DNA from 3 places in the Desulfosporosinus youngiae DSM 17734 genome. Region 1 is predicted to be linked to each of the others. Evidence: riboswitches for the same ligand, from Rfam matches in the RefSeq annotation. Region 1 holds a riboswitch; each other region holds the start of a gene.
What was found. A riboswitch is a leader RNA that binds a small molecule or an ion and turns the genes downstream of it on or off. The one in region 1 is predicted to bind cobalamin.

Region 1 (4,213 bases):
CTAAGTCCTTGGTGGAATCCGGCAATACCGGTAAGAAGCATTTTGATCAATGAGTAATGAAACACGAGCTTTATATATTCGTCAAAAATATCTCCGTTACTCAGTGGAAAAAGATTATTGTAGACGTAATTCACCAGATAATTCTCAAAAATATATTCGTGCTTAAAAGCAAAAGGAGCGTAGTAATTTTCAAAGGCCAGACGATAGTTTTCAGCCGAAATATCTAAGCTTATGTCAGGTGAATGCTTTATGCCTTGCAAAAACTCAATGAAACATTCAGCGTAGCGTTGATTGGTTATTCCCTGTACAAGCCTTGTGAGAGCGCTTTGCATCAACAGTTTAAACTGAACTACCGGGGATGTGGGGGTTTTCGCGAGAAGCGCTGTTAAAGACTCTTCCTTTAATAATTGGGCAAAGGAAGCAATGAACTCAGGTATAGTATCAACCTTTTTTTCATTACATACTTTCGCAAGCTTTTGAAAAAACAATCCCAGGATAATAAGCCGTTCCTCGAGCTTATAATCCCTGTTCTTTAATAGATGAAGTGTAAAATTTCGTAAATCCTGAAAATACTTGTTGGGTGTATCAGTGAAGGCCGGATCATTGGTATTAAGTGAAATTGAAATTTTGTTGCGCACATCCAGAGGTTCTTGTACTGAAATAAAGTCAATTCCTTTAGAGTTTAACAGTGCCACGCGTACAGCCTCGGGACAGGACATGACAGCGGATTTTTCCAGGATACCGTTGATAACATTAGTTACCCGGGGAAAAGCAAAACAAATCTGGGGTAAATAGTTTTCGCCTTGTTTTAACTGCATTAGGCAAAGTCTTTTTTTAGTTAAAAAAGGGCAGGTTGAATCATTGTTTAGTATCACATGGGCGTAGGTTTCCGCACTTTGTTCGGTTTGGTTGAGTTCGACCTTATTATCGATTATTTCTTTCAATGCCGGGTCATGGATACTGCTGTATTTTTTGAAGGTTCCGCTGTCCACCGTGATACTGCTCCAGCCAAAGCAGCAGCTGTCCTCGCAGGCGGAACCTATGCAATTGAAAGACTTCAGGTAGAGAGGCATTTGTATCTCTCTCGTTGTTTTAGTCATGTATTTTCCCTCAAATCCATTTAAGAGTGTTAATATTAATTAAGGCACAATTATTATAATTTTACACCCAAATATGGGCCTTTTTCCCTGATAATTTTAAAACTTGTATATAAAAATATTAAGTGTCAGGCCTCAATAAAATTTATGAAGAAAACGAATCGTTTGTGGCAAAAAGTAAGGAGTGGGGTTGACGTATTCAAATAATTAAAATAATATGTAGCTAAGTAAATAACTGATACGGTATCGAGGTGCCCTGAAAGAGGGAGAATAGGGAATCCGGAATTGTCTTCAAAGGTGACAATAAACGGAGCGGACCCACCACTGTAATCGGCGAGCGATCAGAGGCCACTGGCATAAGCCGGGAAGGTCCTGAAGAACAGCAATGACCCGTAAGCCAGGAGACCTGCCTTGGTATTGTAGATTGTTAAGGATGAAGGTAAAGTCCTACGTCAAATTTTAAATTTGGCGTAGGACTTTTTTATTTGGGAAAGGGGTGATTTTATGTTTGCTTCTACAGCGGGGACGTTCCTATTCTCAACAATCATCGTTTTTGTTGTTGCTTCGCTGGCAATCTCGGTATTAAGCAAGAACTTATTTAAACTGTAAAAGTAGTATACCAGTGAAAAAATGTTAAGAGGTGGTTTATATGAGTATGGAAATGATCATCGGGTCGATATTATTCTTTGCCAGCATTATTGTAGTTGTGCTTCTTGCCCATAAACATACAGGAAGTGTCAGGGGTTATTTAACTGGGGATAACAATGTGGGCGGAGTAGTATCGGCCTTTACCTGGTCGGCTTCGGCAGCCAGTGCAGGACTTTTTTTAGGGGCAGCGGGGTTGGCTTATCAGTTTGGCTGGGCCGGTTTGATGTATCTTTTGGGTGTATTTGGGAGCATGTTTATCAGTTGGGTCCTGGTCATTCCAAGATTACGTCGTGTCGCTGTCAAGGCATCCATTTTGACGACGGCAGATTATTTGGCTCTGCGTTTCGGCAAAGAAAATCTGAAACCAATTACAGGACTTTGGACGCTGATTTTTATTATCCCTATGATTATTATCCAGCTCATGGGAGCCGGTTACCTTATTGAGTCAACCTTAGGCATCAGCTATTTTTGGGGAATGATTATTTTGGGTCTGACGATTGTCATTTCTACTCAGTTTAGCGGCTATCTAGGGGTTGCCTGGCTGGACACTCTGCAAGGAACGATCATGACGATTGGGACGATTGTTATGGTATACATCTCCATGAAGCTCGTGGGCGGGTTCTCCGGTCTCAATGCTCAGCTGGCGGTCATCGATCCGAAGCTCATAGAATTTAGGGGTTCCATGCCCCTAACTTTACAAATAGGTCTAATTATATCTTACCTTATCGCCTTTTGGGGTCAGCCGCATCTGACCGCGCGAGTATGGGGGCTTAAGGATTCCCTGGCGATGCGCAGAGCGTTTCCCATTTCTATGGCACTTGGAGCACTGTGGTCATTTGGTGCTGGCTTGGTCGGCTTAACTGCCCGGGTCATTCATCCCGGTCTGGCCAAATCCGATATGGCTATGCCGAGCGTGATCAGTGGTCTGCCCTCAATTTATGCGGCACTTTTGTTTTTTACATTAATTGCGGCAATGATGACAACCGCTAATTCCCTCTTGCTTGCCGTTTCAGGTACGGTAGGCAATGATATTCTGCCGCGCTTCTCTAAAGACGTAAAGGAAGGCACCAAGTTATTAGTGATAAAAGGGGCAGTTCTGGTGATAGGAATCATTTCCTTTGTGCTGGCCTTAAAACCTCCGGCCTTAATCCTGGAAATCAATGCTTTCGCTTTCGGTGGGTTTGCTTTGATTTTTGGTATTCCGCTGATACTTGGCGTCCTCTGGAAAAAGGCCAATCTCAGCGGCGCGCTGGCCGTGGTCGGTATTAGTCCATTGGTTTATATTATCTGGAAGCTGTTTTTAGTCAAACTAACCGGAATTCATGAAATGGTCGGTGCCTTGCTCGTGACCATTCTGATCATCCTCATAACTACGATCATTGGTAAGAAGCCTACCCCGCAAATGGAGGAAATATTTAGCTTAGGTCAGACCCCAAAGGTGTAATATCAGAAGAGAGGATGAATCTCGATGGAGAAAAGGATTAAAGTTTTTCATTACTTAAATCAATTTTTTGGAGAAATTGGCGCTGAGGATAAAGCGGACACCCCTCTGGAATTTCAGCAAAAAGCAGTAGGGCCGGGAAAGGAATTAGGGCGTTTGCTCGGTGAATCCTTTGTTATATCGACAACGGCAATTTGCGGAGATAACTATTTTCAAGAAAACCAGGATGATGTGCTAAAAAGAATTGCTCAAAAATTACAGCAGGAAAAAGTGGACCTCATCCTTGCCGGACCTGCCTTTGGTGCCGGACGCTATGGTGTTGCCGGCGGAGCAGTTTGTCAGTATTTATCTGACTTGTTGGGAATACCGGCGCTTACTGCTTTCTCGCCGGATAATCCCGCAGCAGAGATGTATCGCCGGAATCAAACCATCTATATTCTGCCCACGACTAAAACCGTGCGAGGGATGCAAGATGCCTTAGTCCGGATGGCTGCTTTTGCTCATAAGGTAGTGAGCCAAAAAGAGCTGGGAGCCGCTCAAGTCGAAGGCTATCTACCTCGGGGAATTCGCAAAGTCATTTCACGTGAGAAATCGGGCGCCCAAAGAGCCATAGAGATGCTTGAAGCCCGTTTGCAAGGCAGGAGTTACACTAGTGAACTGGTTCTCCCGGTTTTCGAACAGGTTAGGCCGCCCAAACCTGTAACGGAGCTGGCAAGTGCTAAACTTGCTTTTATAACCACGGCGGGGGTTGTCCCTAAAGGAAACCCCGACAAGATGAAAGCCTTAAATACGGACAATTGGGCGCTTTATCCCTTGGAGCTGCTCAGCGGAGGGGATTATGAATGCATTCATGGCGGAATTAATCCGGACCATTTAAACGCGCGGGCGGAATATGTTGTGCCCCTGCACACTGCTGATAAGTTTCGGGAACGGGGAGTTATCGGCTCGATCTTTAATAACTACTTTGTTTCAGCAGGATGCGGCGGGGTCATCAAGACGTTTCAAAGAATGGGGAGAGAAATGGCTG
Region 2 (4,213 bases), 900 kb from region 1:
CTTCATTAAATAGTCAAAACCAGGGGGCCGGTTCCGGATTGGCAGTTCCGCTTCGTATTCAGGCACAAGCATAGATTTCTCATTGGCATATGGGATATCCGGCTGAGAAAACAAATCCTCTAAAGAAAACATCTCTATTTGTTTAACAGGATCTTCCGGAGCTTCATCAGCTTCAGCTTGAGCTCCACATTGAGCTTCGCCATTAGCATGATTGCCGTCATTTTGAATCTCCGGCAGGTCCCCCCTATCAGTTCCTAATAGCGCCTGTCTCAAGGTTTCTATAATAAAAGAACTTCTCTTCTCCGGTTCAATCCGTTGTAAGGCCAGCCAAAGATCTGCTTCAGCTTCATCTATATAGAGGGGAATAAACAAGGGCTGAGCGGTGATCATGCTGAAGGATTAGCTTTCTTAGTAATGTTATTGACCAGGGTTGCAGCCATAATCCGGAATCCCGTGGCATTACCAAACTGCGGATCATTAATCAGTGTCTTGTTTTCCATCTGAATATGCTCATAAACCATTTCCCCTACTTTTCCGGCGACAAGAACTGTGTGCAATTTGCCCAGCATCGGTTTCAGAGCCTTCTTCACTTCCCGGGTGATGTCCGTCCCCAACTGCTTAAGCATGCTTTGCATAATCGGATTAAGATTAATCGTGCCATTATTCCAAGGATATAATCCTCCATTGACTCTGAAAATCTTATCCAGTTCTTTGTCATCCGTTTCAATGGGATTGGCGTGGTTACCGGTTAATTCTTTGAGCTTTTCAGCAACCCCTATATACGCCCACTTTAACCCTTTTTCAATACTAAACGAATTCGGCGGGTCGAGCATAACACCATCATAGAACGTGGCAATATCTGTCGTCCGGAAGCCCGGATCGATAACCACGACATACCCGCCAAATAATTTGGGATTTGTGGGTATTCCATATTCATTGAGGGTTTCTTTAATAAAGACACCATAACTTTGCGGGAGCACACGTGAACGAAGTATGTTAAGCTGGCGGGTCATTCCTGCCATGGGACCTGAACGAAACACAACTGAAAACGATCCCTTTAACTCTGATTCATACTTGTCCTTTAAACTGGCATAATATTTAACCGGAACACCTGTGCCAAGATAGACATTTGCCTTTAGGTTTTGCTGAGCGAGAGCCAGGGCAACCACCAGTAAAGCGGTAGCCTCTTCATCAGAGGATTTGTCTTCATCCCAGCAATAATGAGCTTCATTGGGATTTAAGCTTTCAGCCAAACTGCCCATAAAATAATGCTTCTCCACACCTGTGGCATTATCTTTGACAATAACGTCTAAGGATGCTATCTGTGTTTCTATGTCGGATCCTTTATCAAGCAAGACATTTCCTAAGGTAGAGAAAATTCGTTCATTCCCCTTACAAATCACTGCGGGAAATAAGATCTTTGTATCCCCTGTGTCCAGTTTTATCGCTCCGAATCCCGGATCTGCCCCGGCTACGAGGATATCGCTTTCTAACACACTTGTTCCCCCTATTCACTCGTCAATATTGGCTGTTAAACTCGTCAGCTTAAAACTAAATCGAACTTCGAAGAAAATTGGATACATACTGCTAATACCTACCATTATATACGAAGGAAACACGCTTGTAAAAATGTTGTTGCAAACTATTCTCTTAAAATTCCCTCAAATATTCCTTGAGATTCAAAAAAAGGTGTGCTATGCTTAGTAAAAAAATATTTCCATTTTAGGTGCCCTTTTGAGGGAGAATAGGGAAGTTCGGCTAAGACCGACGCGGACCCGCCACTGTATACGAGGAGTTTCGTCATCACTGGTTTTCTATACCGGGAAGGTGACGAGTTAAGCAATGATTCGTTAGCCAGGAGACCTGCCTAAAATGTTAACGTCTTTCCATAGTATGGAGAGCGGCGGTGATGACGGTAAAGTCCCGACCACAGTTATTTTTGTGGTCGGGACTTTTCTATTCTTTAAATTACGATATTATATAAGAGGAGGAACCAGCATGGAAAACTTAACGGAAGAGCAACTCTATACTCGACTGCAAAAACTCACAGCGGCCATTTTAGATCTCGACGGGGAAGCAATGGCTCAGATCCAGGTGCGCTTAGATTCTCTCACAAAACCTCAGGGAAGCCTGGGCCAATTAGAACAGCTGGCCAAGCAGCTTGGCGGCATTCAACGAACTTCCGGTCCTAAAATTCTCAAGAAAGCTGTCCTGACAATGGCCGGAGATCATGGGGTAGTCGAAGAAGGAATAAGTGCTTTTCCCCAGGAAGTAACCCCTCAGATGGCCTATAATATCATGAATGGCGGCGCTGCCATCAATGTTCTCGCCCGCCAGGCCAATGCCGAGGTTATTTTAACCGATGTGGGCATTGCCTTTCCCGTAGAAGGCAGCCTTATCAATAAACGGGTTGCCAATGGAACTCAAAACATGACTAAAGGTCCGGCAATGACCCGCCGGCAAGCTTTGCAGGCTCTTCTGGCAGGGGCGGAGGTCGCTGAAGAAAAAATCCGCGAAGGCTATAATCTCTTTGCCACAGGAGAACTGGGGATTGGCAATACCACTCCGAGCTCAGCTATTGTCTCAATTTTGACGAATTCCGCCGTTGAAGATGTGGTTGGCCGCGGAACCGGCATTGATGACGCCGGAGTCATCAGAAAACGCCGCGCCATAGAAAAAGCAATTGAAGTCAATCAACCCGATAAAACGGACGCCCTCGACGTCCTCTCCAAAGTAGGGGGCTTAGAAATCGCAGCCATCGCCGGTTCAATCCTCCAGGCTGCCGCCAGCCATGTTCCGATTATTATTGATGGGTTTATCTCAACAGCCGGCGCACTGATCGCGGCAAAGCTTGCTCCTAAAAGCATGGCCTATATGATTCCTTCCCATGGTTCCGTCGAAATAGGTCATCGCAAAGCTTTAGCAGGCTTGGGTCTTGATCCAATCCTTAATCTTGATATGAGACTTGGGGAAGGAACAGGCGCTGCCATCACCTTTTACATCGTTGAATCCGCGCTTCATATTCTTGAGGAAATGGCTACCTTCGCTGATGCCGGAGTCACCGAAAAAACCGTATAATTCACACTACACTTAGGGAGTCGATGAACGTAATGTCTCAATTCACACTCATTACCGGCGGTGCCCGCAGCGGCAAAAGCACTTTTGCCGAACTTCTTGCCGCTCAGGCCAAACGTCCAGTCATTTACATTGCTACCGCTCAAATATGGGATGCCGAAATGGCTATACGTGTAAAAAAGCACCAGGAACAACGACCTTCCACTTGGCGGCTCATCGAGGAACCCTTGAACATCCATGCTACCTTAACTCAGCTTAAAGACGAGGAGGCCGTGATCCTCCTTGATTGTGTCACACTCTGGCTTACAAATATGCTGCTGGCCGGACAGGCTGATCAATCTGCTCAACCCGGTCAAGAGGCACCCTCTGAATCTCAAACCTCCTCTCATCTATACAAACATATAGAACCACAAATTTTGGCTAACGTTCAAGAGGTTGCTCAACTTGCCCAAGAGATCAAACCTAAAGTAATCTTTGTCACCAACGAAGTAGGACAAGGAATCGTCCCGGAAAACCCTATGGCCCGGGTTTACCGGGATTTGGCCGGACGAAGCAATCAGATCCTGGCCCGCAAGGCTGAGCAAGTTTATCTGGTCGCAGCCGGATACCCCATAGAACTTAAACCCTCCGGCGAGAAGCTGCTTGCTTCTCTGCTCAAGGGCGATCTATGATGCGTGGATTTCTGATTGCCCTTACCTTTTTCACACGGATTCCTCTGCCAATCCCCAAAGATGTTACTGCGGAGGAATTTACCCGAAGTTACCGGTTTTACCCTCTCGTAGGTCTGGTCATAGGTCTGCTTCTCTGGCTGCTGGCCCAAGCCTTAGTACCTTATTATCCCCCCTTAGTTCTGGGCGCTCTCCTGCTGGCAGCTGAGTTAATCCTCACCGGCGGAATCCATCTCGATGGGTTTATGGATAGTATGGATGGTTTACTATCCGCCCGCAGCCCGGAAAGAATCTTGGAAATCATGAAGGACAGCCGGGTTGGCGCCCATGCCTCCATGGCTCTCGTCGGCTTACTGCTTCTGAAATTCGCCTTTCTGGCCAGCCTGACTCCCTCCGCCTTTGCCGTCCTCATCGTGATGCCTATGCTCTCACGCTGGGTCTTTCAAATCGGGGTTATCCGGTTCCCCTAC
Region 3 (4,213 bases), 570 kb from region 1:
GATAAACTATCAGGGCCGCATTTAAACAAACAATATCGGAACGGGCTCCCCAATCCTTTCCATTTAACAAGGCCAGCATGCGGATAGTTTCTTCTTTCAGGTTATTGAGGGAAGCAATCTCTTCTTTCCTACCTCTCTTGATTCCCAGGTCTTCGGGAGTAAAGGAGTACTTGAGGATACTTCCGTCTTCTTTTAATTCGGCAATAAAAGTTTCTCCCAAATTGGAGGCTTCATCCATGCCTAAGGTACCGTCTTCAGTCACTCCATGAACTACCAGGGCCTTTTTGTAGCCAATCTCCTTCATGACCCGGGCCACGGGTTCCAGCATTTCTTTGGCATACACCCCGCGCACCCCGTATTGGGGCAGGGCCGGGTTGGCCAGAGAGGCAGCGATGTTAAGGACCGTGCCGAAAGAAATTTGCGCCAGAATTCTGCCTAAAGCCTGGGGATGAACCTGGGGACTCATGCCATTAAAAATACCAATTCCTGCTTTTTCAATGCTTTTTTTGACTATTTCCGGATGGCATTCCACATCCACACCCAGTTCTTCCAGAATGTCAATCGTGCCGCAATAGGAGGTAATAGCCCTGGAGCCGTGTTTTGCCATTCTGATTCCATTGGCTGCGGCAATAATTGAAGCAGCCGTGCTGATATTAAAGGTTTTAAATGAGTCCATTCCGGTACCGGAATTGTCCACTAAAGGCAGCTCTGTTTCAGGATTCACCTTGACTGTATCCAGTTCATAGATAGCCTCCCAGCTTCCCGCAATCTCCTCAGCCGTTTCACCTTTGGCCGCCAGAGCAGCCAGAAAGGCGCCTTGATTCATAGGCGAGGGCTCATTGCGGAGGATTTCTGAAAACACGGCTTTGGCTTCCTTCCTGGTGATGTTTTGGGACTGAATGAGCCTGGTTATGACGGACCCGAATTCTTTAGCTTTTTCTGCACACATAAGCATTTCCTCCTTAAAACTCAACAATGATGGATGTTTCAGACATCCTGCGCACCATTTCCAAACCACTTCCCACTTCATCTAAAGGAAGTTTGCGGCTGATCATAGTTTTCACCCTGACCTTATCTTCCGCAATCAGCGCCAGGGCTTTTCTGTTATGAGACAAAGAGCAGCCATAAGCTCCCAAAACCAACAGCTCTTTGTAGTGGATAGTATTCAAGTCAAAGCCTGGGACTGTATTGCCTATTAAACCACTGAAAAAGCCCAGGCGTCCTCTTTTGGCTAAAGCATTCAGGCCCTGACTAAAAGCTTCCAGACCCGGACAACAGGGAATTGCCGCATCCACTCCCGCCCCCTTGGTCAGCGCCATGATTTCTTTAACTAAATCCTTTTCTTTGACGTTGATCACACAGTCAATAGGCAATTTCTCCGCCTGCTTGATTCTCCTTTCGTTAATCTCGGCTACTATAATTTTCCTGACACCATTGGCTCGGGCTAATTTAGCATTTAAAATCCCCAAAGGCCCTGCCCCGATAATAAGCAGCGAGTCCTCATCTGAGACATTTAAAGAGCTTTGCATGTTAACTGAACAGGCCAAAGGCTCAGTGAGGGCAGCTTCTGCAAAGGAAACATGATCGGGTATCCTTTGCAGTACGCCGTTTTTAACCCCCCTGGCCGGAACTAATAAATACTCGGCGAAGCCGCCATTCAGATGAAAGCCAATAATCTTCATCGAATCGCAGAGATTATCCTGACCTCTCAAACAATAACTGCAGGTACCGCAGGGTATTCCGGGAGCTACCTGAACCCTGTCCCCCAGGGAGACCTGACTGACACCCGGACCCTTGGCAGCCACAATCCCGGCAATTTCGTGTCCCAGAATCCGCGGGACCTTTAAATCTTTTTGCCCCTGAGTTAAGCATTTCAGATCCGTGCGGCAGATTCCGCAGGCCTGGGTCCGGATGAGGACTTCCCCCTCTCCGCATTGAGGAGTATCCACCTCTGTCAGGGTCAACGTTTCAATAGCTTCCAGTACAGCCGCTCTCATTTTGATCCTCCTTTTTTAAAAACAAAAAAATCCACACTACTCATAGCGTGGATTTTCCATCATCCTCACAGAACCTTTTTCTCGTTAAAGGCCTCTCTTATCTCAGGCAGGTCTCCTGACTCAGGTTCATCGCCCTTATGTCCCTTCCCCCAAAACCGGAGTGGTTGTTGACATCGGCTTACCTTTACAGTGGCGGGCCCGTCCGGGACTTGCACCCGGTTCCCTATTCTCCCTTTAGCAGGGCACCTAAGACAATCTATTCTTAATAATTACTATTATATCCGCAAAATGGATGGCGTCAAGGGGGTTAATCTTTTAGGCGCTTAACTTCTTCTTCCTTCATACCTGTTGCTTGAGCTATCATTGAGACCTCCATACCCAGATCCAGAAGCTTCTTCGCAACTTCCACCTTTCCCTCTGCTTTGCCTTCCGCTTTTCCTTCTGCCTTGCCTTTATTCTTCGCTGACTCTATCCTCGTCAGCTGGTCATGCAGCTCGGTTTCTCTGGCCTCGTACAGCATTCTTGCCTTTTCATCTTTACTGATGATCTGCAAAATGTCATAAGCTTTTTTAATGTCTTTATTCTTTTCAGCCAACATCTCTATCACTCCTTTTGATTTGGCATCCAAAAATTCCATCCATTCAATGACCTTATCATTCTCACCTCTTGGAATCTCTTTATCTGCCAGTTTTATGATCTCCAGAAAGTGTACCTCTAATATGTCGGTCAACTTGTATCCTGCTTCGTCCTCAATTAAATGATAGCTGGAGTGCAACTTCTGAAGCGGGGTGCATCTGAAATCGACAATATTAATGGTGATACATTTTTTTAACTTGGCATAGGTATCTCCCGGCTTTATTTGGCCTGTGTACATCTTCGACCAGTAGAACATGGTTCTTTCAGGCATAAATTCTGTCGGCAATATTTGAATTAAAAGGAATAGCATTCTTCACCGAAGCGGTGGTCACTCACTCAGTTGGAACTTGCGACAAATTGTTCTGCCTGGGGATCGTAACGATACAACTCAACCGACTTGGCAACTCTATCCGGATTGGTAATATCCTCCTCCGGTTTAGCGTATTCATGGTTCATTGTCGAATAGATCAATAACTGATTATCCATGGACAGATTAAGAGAACCCACAGTTCTGCGATAAGGCAGCTGGACGAACTCCATCTTCTCTGCTAATCCGGACCAGATTTCTTTGTAGCCGTCCTTAGTATAACTGATAAGATGAAAATAGTTTTCCTGATAACCCGTCCCCCCATGACCCGAAACAAAGGCAATCATTTGCTTTCCTCCCCAGCCGCCATAGACCTGCAGCCCGTATACCGGCTGGTGCAAGGAATAGACTTCCTTATAATTGCCTTCAGCGAACTCATAGAGCAGGAAATACCCTTCCACACGATCCAAGGTTACATAAGCGGCTATTTGGGGTCCGGCGGAATTCTTCATATTAACCTGGGCCAAAGTGATAGCTTCTCTTGGCAGCTCCAACTCATTTTCAGCATCCAAATCAAATTTAGCCAGCAATGACTGATATAACCAGTCCGGTACAAATTCGGCTGAATTTTGTCCCCCTTTGGAATTTATGACTGAGCTGATATCCTCACCCGGCTTATTCCCCTCTTTGCCCGGATTACCTGGATTATTGCTGTTATTGCAGCCACTTAAGAAAAAAACAGCCAGAACAATGCTTAGGAATATCACTTTCTTCACATTTCCACCCTCTTCCTCCGCCACTCTTAGCGGCAACCGCCTGTTTCCTTCCCAAACCTCAACTAACGCTTTCTTAAATTTTCCTCATAGGCTTCCACCAATTCCTCTTTGGCCTTTTCGAGAAATTCACTGACATAAGCCGGCAGCTCTTCCGACCAAGGGCACTTTTCTCCTCTAAGAGGAAAATTTGCCATTTCAATTCTACGCAGGAACTTTTCTCAAGGCCGGTCACATTGACAGAGATAGCTTCCAATCTAACTTTCGGGCAGCATCACTTTACTGCCTCTTTCAGTAAATCTAAATGGAAATTTATACACTACTCACTATAAATTGTATAAATTTCAAACAATAAGTCAACAGAAATAAAATGCTTTTACTGCCAACAGTTACAACTATAAGTGATATAGGTCTCCTTTTGGGACACCAAAAAGAAGTACTGCTTGTCTCCTCAAATTCGGATTCGAATCCGAATTTGAGGAGACAAGCTCTCCTGCTCC

Region 2: it holds a riboswitch for cobalamin, as region 1 does, so the genes downstream of both, cobT (nicotinate-nucleotide--dimethylbenzimidazole phosphoribosyltransferase) here and DESYODRAFT_RS10690 (sodium:solute symporter family transporter) in region 1, are expected to answer to the same signal.
Region 3: it holds a riboswitch for cobalamin, as region 1 does, so the genes downstream of both, DESYODRAFT_RS13200 (zinc-dependent dehydrogenase) here and DESYODRAFT_RS10690 (sodium:solute symporter family transporter) in region 1, are expected to answer to the same signal.

The regions. Positions count from the first base shown of each region.
Region 1 is NZ_CM001441.1:2,287,121-2,291,333, forward strand. It holds gene fliB (flagellin lysine-N-methylase) at 1-1,100, opposite strand, end outside; cobalamin riboswitch at 1,330-1,525, shown strand; gene DESYODRAFT_RS10690 (sodium:solute symporter family transporter) at 1,747-3,189, shown strand; gene DESYODRAFT_RS10695 (glycine/betaine/sarcosine/D-proline family reductase selenoprotein B) at 3,214-4,213, shown strand, end outside.
Region 2 is NZ_CM001441.1:1,389,380-1,393,592, reverse strand. It holds gene DESYODRAFT_RS06670 (hypothetical protein) at 1-390, opposite strand, end outside; gene DESYODRAFT_RS06665 (ParM/StbA family protein) at 387-1,496, opposite strand; cobalamin riboswitch at 1,708-1,885, shown strand; gene cobT (nicotinate-nucleotide--dimethylbenzimidazole phosphoribosyltransferase) at 1,999-3,078, shown strand; gene cobU (bifunctional adenosylcobinamide kinase/adenosylcobinamide-phosphate guanylyltransferase) at 3,111-3,746, shown strand; gene cobS (adenosylcobinamide-GDP ribazoletransferase) at 3,746-4,213, shown strand, end outside.
Region 3 is NZ_CM001441.1:2,855,637-2,859,849, reverse strand. It holds gene trpD (anthranilate phosphoribosyltransferase) at 1-949, opposite strand, end outside; gene DESYODRAFT_RS13200 (zinc-dependent dehydrogenase) at 963-1,997, opposite strand; cobalamin riboswitch at 2,086-2,262, opposite strand; gene DESYODRAFT_RS13195 (Rpn family recombination-promoting nuclease/putative transposase) at 2,305-2,943, opposite strand; gene DESYODRAFT_RS13190 (hypothetical protein) at 2,970-3,716, opposite strand; gene DESYODRAFT_RS29550 (hypothetical protein) at 3,779-3,910, opposite strand.